2 regions of the Rhizobium sp. Pop5 genome follow, and region 1 is predicted to be linked to the other one. Evidence: riboswitches for the same ligand, from Rfam matches in the RefSeq annotation. Region 1 holds a riboswitch; the other holds the start of a gene.

Region 1 (5,655 bases):
TGATTGCGCCGCATGTGCATCAGCGCTGGTAGGCCCTGACGGATCATTCAGGCCCGGCCGGCAAGTTGCAGGCCGGGCTTGAGACATCATCCAGCAGAGCCGGATCAGACCGTCACGACAATCTTGCCGAACTGCTCGTTCGATTCCAGGAAGCGATGCGCCTCGACGATCTGCTCGAAGGGGAATGTCCTTGATATGACTGGCTTCAGCGTGCCGAACGCGAGCCCTTCGAAAATAAAGGTCTTTGCGGACTGCAGCCGCGCCGGATCGCGGATAATCTCATGGACGAGATAGCCACGGAGCGTCAGGCATTTGCCGAGCACGGCAGGCAAAGGAAACGGTGTTGGCCGCGGGCTTAATCCACCGTATTCAATGAGAATGCCGCCTGGTGACATCGCCGCCGTCAGCGGTTCGAAAATAGGCCCGGCCACGGCGTCGAAGACGACGCGAACGCCCCCTTGCCCAGTGATTTCCTTCAGTCGTGCTTCCAAGTCCTCCTCATCCGATGCGATGACATGCGCGGCACCAGCCTCCTGCAATGCCTGGCGCTTCGAAGACGTTCTGGTGATCGCAATCGGTGTGGCGCCGATCCCGTTGGCGATCTGGATTGCAGCGAGAGCTACGCTGCTCGAGGCGGCGGTGATTGCCACGAATTCCCCTCTTGAAAGTCGGGTAATATCGATGAGAGCGCCGTAAGCAGTCAGATACGACATCCAGACAGCGGCAGCTTCCTCCCAGGAAAGTGTCGATGGATGCCTGACAATGAGCTCGGCGGGAAATGTCACGAGCTCACCATAAGCCGGCGAGCGCACCATCGAGATCGGCGGAATGATGCTGACGGCGTCGCCAGGCGCAAAGCCGTCGACGTCTTCCCCTATGGCCTCGATGATGCCTGCCGCCTCGAGGCCGAGGCCCGACGGCAACGGCGCGGTTTCGATATAGGTGCGGGATCGTAGCAGAGCTTCTGCCCGGTTGATCCCAAGAGCCTTGACGCGGATCTGAACCTGCCCCGGCCCGGGGGCAGGAATATCCATATCTTCAAGGCGGAGAACTTCGGGGCCACCGAATTCGTGAAATCGGATTATGCGTGCCATTTCCCACAAACTCCAAAACAATTGAACCGAATGAGCTATGACAACTCAATCAAGAAAGATAAATTGGCCAAAAGGCAAGACAGAAGAAACTGCGAGTTTGCAATATGGATCGTCTCACCAGCATGACCGTCTTCGTGAAGGCCGTGGATCTGGGCTCGTTTGCGGCAGCGGCAGCAGCACTCGGCCTATCCGGACCCATGGTCGGCAAGCACATCCGCTTTCTGGAAGAGCGATTGGGGGTCAGCCTTATCAGCCGGACGACGCGCCGGCAGAGCCTGACGGATTTCGGACGCGCCTATTATGAACGCTGTCGGATGATCCTTGTCGAAACAGAGGCCGCGGATGCGCTCGCGATCGATCATCTTTCCGAACCACGCGGAAAGCTGCGGGTCACAATGCCCGTGCATTTTGGGCGGCACTGCGCGCTGCCGGTTCTGATCGAGCTCGCAAAGCGATATCCGAACCTCGAACTCGATCTTTCGCTCAGCGATCCCATTATCGATCTCGCCGATAACGGTTACGATCTCGCGATCCGTACCGGTGAACTGGCAGACAGGTCAGGCATTATCGCCCGACGCGTCGCGCGCCAGCGCATGGTGGTCTGCGCCTCGGCGAGCTATCTCGATACGCATGGCAGACCGGAGCAGATCGAAGATATTGGCGGGCACAACGCGATCATCTATGCACGCTCTGCCCGCTTCAGCCCATGGCTCTTTCCACGTGGAGACCCGTCTCCGGTGGAAGTTCGGCCGAATAGCCGATTGCGGCTCGATGATCTCGATGCGATCGCAGATGCGGCAACGGCGGGCATGGGGCTCGCCTGGCTGCCCTACTGGCTCATCCGCGACCGCGTGCGGGCTGGAGCGCTCGAAGTGTTGCTGCCGGGTCAGCCGGAGTTTCTCTACGACTGCCATGCACTGTGGCTGCAGACACCGCACCTGCCGCTCAGGATCCGTCTCGCCGTCGACGCATTGGCGGCCGCGCTGCCCAAATTCATGACCTAGGTCCGTCGGGCCGTCCGACCTTCGCAGGATGGGCAAGGAGTACAGAAAGGCGAAGTCGTCTGCTTGATAGTTCCAGCGGCTTTCATCACCTACGGACGGCGATCCAGAGCGTCGCGTCGCCGCCGGTGCCGATCGCCCACGACATTTCAGAGGGTCTGCGTCAGGCCGGTTCCCTTTCCCGGCGCATCTCGTTCCTCATGATGAAAAGCGACGCGGCGAGAATGAGTGCTGCCCCGAGCCAAAGATAGCCGGCCGGCGCATAGCCGAAGAATAGCCAGCCCGCGAGCACGTTCAGCGGTAGTTTGAGGTCGTCGAACGGCTGCACGTAGGCGGCGTCGGCGCTGGCATAGGCAAGGGTCAGCAGATATTGCGCCACAACAGTCAGGAGGCCCGCCAGCAGGAAGAGAGCCAGCGTCGTGCCCGTCGGCACGACGAAGCCTGCGGCTAATGCCAGGCCGCCGTTGATCGGCGTCAGCATCACCAGCAACCAGACGGTGATGGTCTCGGGCTTCTCGATGCCGGTCAGGTTCTTGGTGATGAGAGACGATGCGCCCCAGAGAAGCGCCGAGAGAACAGGTAGCAGAGCTGCCCAGCTGAAGCTGTCCGACCATGGCTGGAGGATGATCATCGCGCCGCCAAAGCCGACAGCCGTCGCCGCCCAGCGGGCGGGGCCGACTCGTTCACCGAGGAACAGGCGGGCGCCGAGGATGATGAAAAAGGGCGAGGTCATGACGAGTGCGATCGCCTGCCAGATCGGCACCGAGGCAAGGCCCGAAACCCAGGCCTCGACGCCGAGCGCGGCAAAGACGACGCGCACGACATGCCGCCACGGATAATCCGTCCGCATGGCGGAAAGGCCTGATTTGCGCAGAAAGGGCAAAGAGAAAAGGAAGGCGAAGCCATATTGCCAGAAGGCCGTGGAGGCCGGGGGAAAGGCGAGCTTCATGGTCAGCCATTGGGTGACCACATTCAGGAGCGAGAAGGCCACGCCTCCGAGCACCATGAAGGCTGCGCCGGCAAAGGCGCGGGAACGCGGGACTGCAAGGGAATTCTGATTCATGTCTTCCATCCGGAACAAGGACCAAACATAAATCAGGACGTATGAGGCGACGGCACGCAGAAACAGGCAGTTCCCTGCCCGCATGCGGTCACGCTCATTCTCTTTCATCCGGACTATACCGTCGGCTCCGGAATCGCACCGGATCTGCTGACCCCTCCCCGGCTAAAGCTTCGGAAGGCGCTCGCGGGCTCGGGCCGCAGCCCTTACCGCCGGTGGGGACTTTCACCCCGCCCTGAGAACGGCTTCGTTCGTAGAACAAAGCGCTGCATGCGGCAAGCGACAAAAACAAAGAGGGGCTCAGCGATGCCGAACCCCTCCGAAATCCTGCGCAGCCGCTCTCGTGTACGGCTGGCGGACTATCCAATCAGCCGTTGACGGCATCCTTCAGGCCCTTGCCGGGCGTGAACTTCGGCACGTTGCGTGCCGGAATGTCGACTTCAGCGCCGGTCGACGGGTTGCGGCCCTTCGTTGCGGCACGATGAGAAACAGTGAAGCTACCGAAACCCGCGAGGCGGATGTCGCCCTTGTTCTTGAGTTCGGCCTGTACAACGTCGAAAACCGCGTCGACAGCGGAAGCCGCGTCAGACTTCGTCAGTCCAGCCTTTTCGGCTACTGCGGACACGAGTTCATTCTTGTTCATGTTTCCACCCCTTTCTAAATGGTATGAAACGACTCAAATGTAAGCTAGGCGCAGAATAGGTTTCATCAGGCCCGCCGGGAACCCAAAAGCCCTGCAAATCAAGGAAAAGCAAGCGTCTCCATGACGTTTTCACAAAAAAGGCTGGCGTTTCCGCCAGCCTTTTCGCGTCTTTTGCGCCAATGGGGCATAAATGTGGCAAGCGCCACTCAATGCGCTATGGCTGCGCCCGTATCATCAAGGCCTTCGACCGATGCGATGACCGGCGTTTCCACCGTGCCATCCCACTCGATCGGCTCCGGCCGCCGGATCAGTGCATGCTTGATCACCTCGCCCATCCGGGATACCGGGATGATCTCCATGCTGTTCTTCACGTTGTCCGGAATCTCCGCCAGATCTTTGGCGTTTTCCTCCGGAATCAGCACCTTCTTGATGCCGCCACGAAGTGCTGCCAGCAGCTTTTCCTTGAGACCGCCGATCGGCAGCACACGGCCGCGAAGGGTGATTTCACCGGTCATGGCCACATGCTTGTTCACCGGGATGCCGGTCATGATCGAGACGATGGCGGTCGCCATCGCCACGCCTGCCGAGGGGCCATCCTTCGGCGTTGCGCCTTCCGGCAGGTGCACGTGGATGTCGCTCTTGTCGAAGCGCGGCGGCTCGATGCCGAAATCGACGGCGCGCGAGCGGACATAGGAAGCCGCTGCCGAGATCGATTCCTTCATCACATCCTTCAGATTGCCGGTGACCGTCATGCGGCCCTTGCCCGGCATCATCACGCCTTCGATGGTCAGCAGTTCGCCGCCGACTTCCGTCCAGGCAAGACCGGTCACGACGCCGACCTGATCCTCGCCCTCGGCTTCGCCATGGCGGAAGCGCGGAACGCCCAGATAGTCGGCAATGTTGGCGGCCGTCACATGAACGGACTTCGTCTTGCCCTTGATGATCTCGGTGACCGCCTTGCGGGCGAGCTTCATCAGTTCGCGTTCGAAGCTGCGGACACCGGCTTCACGGGTATACTGCTGGCTGATCGCCATCAGGGCGTCGTCGCTGACCGAGAATTCTTCCGGCTGCAGCGCATGTTCCTTGATGGCCTTCGGCAGCAGGTGCCGCTTGGCGATCTCGCGCTTTTCATCCTCGGTGTAGCCGGCGATACGAATGATCTCCATGCGGTCCATCAGAGGCGCAGGAATGTTCAGCGTATTCGCCGTCGTGATGAACATCACGTCCGACAGGTCGTATTCGACTTCCAGGTAGTGGTCCATAAAGGTCGAGTTCTGCGCAGGATCGAGCACCTCGAGCAGGGCCGAAGACGGGTCGCCACGATAATCCTGGCCGAGCTTGTCGATTTCGTCGAGCAGGAACAGCGGGTTGGACTTCTTCGCTTTCTTCATCGACTGGATGACCTTGCCGGGCATCGAGCCGATATAGGTGCGGCGATGACCGCGGATTTCGGCTTCGTCACGAACGCCGCCGAGAGCCATACGGACATACTCACGGCCGGTCGCCTTGGCGATCGACTGGGCGAGCGAGGTCTTGCCGACGCCCGGAGGGCCGACGAGGCACAGGATCGGACCCTTGATCTTGGTGGCGCGGGCCTGCACGGCGAGATATTCGACGATGCGCTCCTTGACCTTGTCGAGACCGAAGTGATCGGCTTCAAGGATCTTCTCGGCATTGTTGAGATCGGCCTTGATCTTCGACTTCTTGCCCCAGGGGATGCCGAGCAGCCAGTCCAGATAGTTGCGCACGACGGTGGCTTCGGCCGACATCGGGCTCATCTGGCGCAGCTTCTTCAGCTCCGCATCGGCCTTTTCACGGGCTTCCTTGGACAATTTGGTCTTGGAGATGCGCTCTTCA
Region 2 (5,655 bases), 1.2 Mb from region 1:
GACGGTCCCGCTCTCCGCCCGCCACAGCCATGTGCGCCGCGCAATGATCGGATGCGGCACCGAAAGCGTCAGCGCGCCGCCGGCGAGCGGCAAGCCATCGGCCAGCAGCCGACGCCCGAGTTCGGCGAGAAACCGTTCGGGACCGGGCGAAGCGGCGGCCTCGTCAATCAACCAGGCAAGAGAGGAAGGCAGATCCATGCCCTAGCATTGCACTCGGTCCGAGCCTCGGCAACCCCGGTGCGTCCGCAAGCGGACGCAGCGCTTCCTCTTGGCTCTTGCGCCCGCGGCCATCCCCCGCAACCCCTGTCAACCCCACCGCCAAACAACCCTGTGGAAAACCATTCAGCGCGGTGGAAAACAAAGAAAAAAACACTTTAAACTTGCGCGGATTTGATTCCATTATGCGCCGTTCGTCATCGTATGATTGAGGGGTTGCGATGGGCACGACGTACTGGCCGAAAGATCCGCTTGACGGAAACGACATAACGCTGCTGACGTCGATCCTTCGGCGATGGTGCACGCGCTACGGGATCGAATTCACCGCCGAAGAGAGCAAGCGGAAAGCGAAGGAACTCGTCGAATGGTTCGAGTTCGGCGTCAAGGATCCGGTCGAGCTCGAAGAGCTGATCGACGGCAAGCATTGGCTCGTCACTCCGATCTGAGCCCAAGCGTCCGCGCATGAAAAGAGGCCGGGCGAAGATCGCGCCGGCCTCCATCGTTTTGGTTCCGGGGTTTTGGTTCTGGGCGGGGTATCAATCCCAGTTACGATCGCGATCCCAGCGGCGATCGCCATACCAGCGACGGTCGTCATTCCAGCGACGATCCCGATCCCAGCGGCGTTCGTGGCGCCAGCGCGGACCATCCCAGCCCCAGCGCGGCGGACCGCCATAAAAAGCCATCGGCGGGCGTTGCCAGTTGCGGCGGCATTCGCCCCACGGCGTCAGGTGCCAGCCGCGACCGCAGGCGTAGTCGGCCTTGACGATATTGCTCTGAACGTTGATTGACCCCATCGGCATGGCCTCAGCTGTGCCGATCGAGAGGCTGCCAGCGAGCAAGGCAGCCGCGATAGAAAGTGCCTTCATAACGAACTCCATTCAATCCAGCCGTACCCACCTTAGGGATGCCAAATTGAACTGGGGATGAATTGCGCGTTCATGTTTGCCGGGGAAAAAGGCGCGTTTGCGGACGGCCGGGCAGTGCGCCGGACGGCCATTTTTTCCGCAATGTCAGGCGGTTGCGGGCCGTGGCGAGGCCCGCGCAAAACCGTTCATTTCCTGCCGCTAAAGACATCCGGACCCGGATCGCGCCCGGCGGCGACCTCGGTCAGCCGCCCGAGATAATGCACCCAGCCTTCCGTATGGCCGGCGCATTGCTCCGCACTCGGCAGGCCGCTATGGGTGAGCCGCAGGAGCGTCCCGTCGGGCTGCTCGATCAGGTCGATCTCGACCAGGCTCGAGCCCGGCGGCACCACCTCGCTGCCGTCCCAGCCGAAGCTGTAGGCCAGGCGATGAACCGGCACCACCTCGCGAAACGAACCGCGCGCGAAGCGGGCGCCTGTCACGTTGACGAGATAGAGCCCGCCCGGCTCAGGCTCGATCTGCGCCTCCGTTCCCATCCAGCGCAGGATCTTCTCCGGATCGGTCATCAGTGCAAACACCGCAGCCGGGGGTGCTGCTATATGCGCCTCGCGGCGCACGATGAATGGGTCTGGCATCACATTCTCCCATGATTGCTGTCCTGCCCTATGACGCGGCACGAGATGCTTTTTCGACATGGATGTCCTCAGCAGAAGCATTTAGGCGGAAGAGCGCGCTCAACAAGGGCGTTGGAGCACACATCCATCAGCCGATAGCGCACCCGCCTCGTCCTTCGAGGCCACTGCGGGGCGCCTCAGGAGAGGCTCTCTTGGGGTCGCAACCCCGCCTCCATCCCGAAACCATCTTCCCCTATTGCCAGCCCGCCGCCTTGACCCTATTGTCGCGCCGTTCTCAGGGCGGGGTGAAAGTCCCTACCGGCGGTATGCAGTTTCGATTGCGAGCCCGCGAGCGCCTTCCTCGGAAGGGTCAGCAGATCAGGTGAGATGCCTGAGCCGACGGTCATAGTCCGGATGAAAGAGAACGTGCGTTGCCGCTGCCCTTTCGGGCTGGCGGCGGACGCTCGTGATCGCCTTGGGTGACGTGTCTGTACGCCAAAGGAGATTACCATGACACCCACCCGTTATGCCTTCATCAAAGCCGGCTGGCACGCCGATATCGTCGATCGTGCGCTTGAAGGCTTTCAACAGCTCATTCCCGCCGAGCAGATCGACGTGTTCGATGTTCCAGGCGCTTTCGAAATGCCGCTCTTGTCGCGCGATCTTGCCGCGAGCGGGCGTTATGGCGCCGTCATCGCCGCCGCCTTCGTCGTCGACGGCGGAATCTATCGCCATGACTTCGTGGCCCAGGCCGTCGTCGACGGGCTGATGCGCGCCGGAATGGATACCGGCGTGCCGGTGCTGTCGGTCTCGCTGACGCCGCATCACTATCAGGAAACCGAGCACCATCAACAGATCTACCGCGCTCACTTCGTCGAAAAGGGCCGCGAGGCCGCGCGCGCCGCTCTGATGATCGGCAAGACGCGCGCCGCTCTTGCGGCGTAGAGACCCGCGCAACAGGCGGCGGGATCGGCCCGCCGTCTTCTCCCTACCGACAGAAGAATTGATTCGACGCCCTCGCCGCGCTGTGGTCCACTCGACCCCGACATGTATCGCCATTCTTAATGCGTCCAAACCTCAAGGGAGCTGAAGATGAGCAATGCAATGCGCAGTGAAACCCCCACCCTATCCACGAGAACACGACCGGTCGACACCAAGCTCGAAGTGGTCGTCATCCCCGTTTCGGACGTCGACCGCGCGAAACGCTTTTACGACGGCCTCGGCTGGCGGCTTGACGCCGACTTCGCCAATGATGCCGATTTCCGGGTGATCCAGTTCACCCCGCCCGGCTCCGGCTGCGCGATCATCTTCGGCAAAAATATCACCGCCGCCGCCCCCGGCTCCGCCCAGGGCCTTTACCTCGTCGTCTCGGACATCGAGGCCGCCCGCCGCGATCTCATCGCCCGCGGCGTCGAGGTGAGCGACGTCTTCCACGACGCAGCAGGCGTCTATGCCGGCAAGGATGAACCCTATCTGTTCGGACGCCTCAGAATCGCCGGCCGCGATCCCGACCACCGCAGCTACCGCTCCTTCGCCTCGTTCAAGGATCCCGATGGCAACGGCTGGCTGTTCCAGGAGGTCACCACGCGGCTGCCGGGCCGCATCGACGCCGACGAGACGGCCTTCTCGACATCAAGCGACCTCGCCGCCGCGCTGCGCCGCGCCGCCACCGCCCACGGCGAACACGAGAAACGAAACGGCGGCAAACACGACGAGAACTGGCCGGACTGGTACGCCGAATACATGGTCAGCGAACGGGCGGGCCGGGAGTTGCCGTTGTAGGTGGCGGCAGAGGCCGTAAGCCCCCGCTTCGCCCTTCGAGGCCCTCGCAGGCGCCCAGGGCGAAGCTCTATTGGATGCCGCGCGTCTCTTCTTTACCGGCATGCCGTGTGGCACCCCCTCTGGCCTGCCGGCCATCTCCCCCACAAGGGTGGAGATCGACAGGAGGCTTGACCACGCCCCCTGTCGAACGGCAGCGGCAATCACAATGCTCGGCTGTTTGGGGAAGCCGTCACGCCCAGCCGATCTCCCTCCTTGTGGGGGAGATGTCCGGCAGGACAGAGGGGGGTGCCACACGACATGTCCTCTCATCCCAAATCGCGCCGGCAAGCCACCACCCCTCACCGCTCGAAAAAGTCCCGCCACTGTTTCTCGCCAAACAGACAGTCGGCCGCGGGCGCATCCCCCGCAATCTCACGCACCGTCACCGGCGGCCAAAGGCCGCTGATTTCGAGCACCAGCTTGCGGCGTACGGCGACGGCGAAATCCTCGATCTTGTGGACCGGCAGCACAAAGGCGCCGGGGCCGCCGATGACGCAATCGGCGTAATATTTGTCGAGACCCTCGGGCGCATCGGAAGGCCGCAGCATGATGGCGAGGCCGTTAATGACCATGCCCGCTTCCACCGCCCTGTCACGGGCCAGCATCACCGGATTGCCCGAGTTGTTCGGGCCGTCGCCGGAAACGTCGATCACCTCCCGCCTGGCCTGAAAGGGACTGGCGATGATCATGCTGGCGCCCTGGGCGATGGCGGTGGAGATCGAGGTGCGCCGCTGCGTGGCGATCGGCCGGGCTTCGAGTTTGTCGGCAAAGGCGATCGCATCGGCTTCCGTCTCGATCACCTGCCAGTCGATCACCGAATCCTGGACGACATAGCCCGCCCATTCGAAATAGCTGATGGCGATGCGGCCGGTGAGTCCACCCTTGACCGCATCGATGAATTCCTTGTGCTTGAGCGCCTCGACATAACCCTGGCGCTGGATGCCGATCTCCTCGAAATCCATCGACCGCGAGGTGTCGACGGCAAGCACCAGCGCCACATCGACCTCGCTTCTCCCGATCTCCGCGATCGGGGCGACGCCGGAAAGACCCATCAGCACCGCAAGTGTCGTCAGCATCGGCAAATCCCCGCGCCATTCACAAGCCGGCAAATTTTACCACAGCTTGATCGGGGCAGGACGCGCCGCCACGCGCTGGGCTTCAATTTTCGGTGATGGATTGGCCGGGCGAGCTGCCTTGAGCCGCGCCCTCCGCGCGAGGCTCTCTTGTCGCGCCGATCCCGCAACCCTCAACGCAAAGGCAGCCACAAAGGGCTTTTCCATGCCTTTAGCGCTTCGAGGAAGACCTGCAGGCGCAAGGGCAGGAAGCGGCGGGTCGGGTAGACGGCGTGCACGAAGATTTCCGGCGACGACCAGTCGGGCAGCAGGCGGATGAGCTCGCCTCGCTTGATCTCTTCGTCGCAATAGGTCGAAGGTAGGAGCCCGATGCCGTGGCCGCGATAGGTAAAGGCGCTGACCGCATCGAAATCGCGGCTCGATACCGGCCCGGACACGCGCACGTCAATCGATTTGCGGCCGCTGACCAGATGCCAGTCCGCCTCGCCGTTGCGGCCGTTCAACAGCACGCATCGATGCTCCTTCAGATCCTCGGGCTTTGACGGAAGCGCCCTGCCCTCGAGATAGCCTGATGTCGCAACCAGATAGCGAACGCTCTTGCCGAGCCGCTGCGCGACGATCGAGGAATCCTTGAGTTCGCCGAAACGGATGGCGAGATCGATATTCTCCGCGACCAGATCGAGGAACAGGTTGGTGACGAAGAGATCGACCTGGATATCGGGATAGGCCTTCAGGAAGGACGAGATGAATTCATAGAAGACCTCCTGCCCGAAGGTGACGGGCACGGAGATCTTCAAGAGCCCTTCCGGCTTCCTCTGTGTTTCCGTCAGCGCCTGCTCGGCGTCGATCAGATGGGCGAGCGGTTCGCTGCACCTGTCGTAGTAGGCCCGCCCCTGCGCGGTGAGGCTGAGCTTGCGGGTCGTCCGCTGCAAGAGCGTGACGCCGAGCTGCTCTTCGAGCGACGTCACCTTCCGGCTGACGGTGGAAACAGGCATGCCCAGCGAATGGGCCGCACGGCTGAAGCTGCCATATTGCGCCACCTTCACGAAAACGGCGATGTCGTTCAAA

Evidence for each region. Region 1 has a riboswitch for FMN ahead of NE852_RS08030 (DMT family transporter). Riboswitches for the same ligand answer to the same signal wherever they lie in the genome.
Region 2: linked by a shared signal. The riboswitch ahead of NE852_RS13990 (6,7-dimethyl-8-ribityllumazine synthase) and the one ahead of NE852_RS08030 (DMT family transporter) in region 1 are both predicted to bind FMN.

The regions. Positions count from the first base shown of each region.
Region 1 covers NZ_CP099399.1:1,196,256-1,201,910, reverse strand. Annotated here, with positions in the region: gene NE852_RS08045 (aldo/keto reductase) at 1-32, shown strand, start outside; gene NE852_RS08040 (zinc-dependent alcohol dehydrogenase family protein) at 105-1,094, opposite strand; gene NE852_RS08035 (LysR substrate-binding domain-containing protein) at 1,199-2,098, shown strand; gene NE852_RS08030 (DMT family transporter) at 2,259-3,167, opposite strand; FMN riboswitch at 3,251-3,402, opposite strand; gene hupB (DNA-binding protein HupB) at 3,523-3,798, opposite strand; gene lon (endopeptidase La) at 4,005-5,655, opposite strand, start outside.
Region 2 covers NZ_CP099399.1:2,361,769-2,367,423, forward strand. Annotated here, with positions in the region: gene NE852_RS13970 (adenylate/guanylate cyclase domain-containing protein) at 1-198, opposite strand, end outside; gene NE852_RS13975 (hypothetical protein) at 438-662, shown strand; gene NE852_RS13980 (GCG_CRPN prefix-to-repeats domain-containing protein) at 753-1,082, opposite strand; gene NE852_RS13985 (SRPBCC domain-containing protein) at 1,268-1,714, opposite strand; FMN riboswitch at 1,981-2,123, shown strand; gene NE852_RS13990 (6,7-dimethyl-8-ribityllumazine synthase) at 2,204-2,638, shown strand; gene NE852_RS13995 (VOC family protein) at 2,786-3,475, shown strand; gene NE852_RS14000 (DUF1194 domain-containing protein) at 3,814-4,590, opposite strand; gene NE852_RS14005 (LysR family transcriptional regulator) at 4,761-5,655, opposite strand, start outside.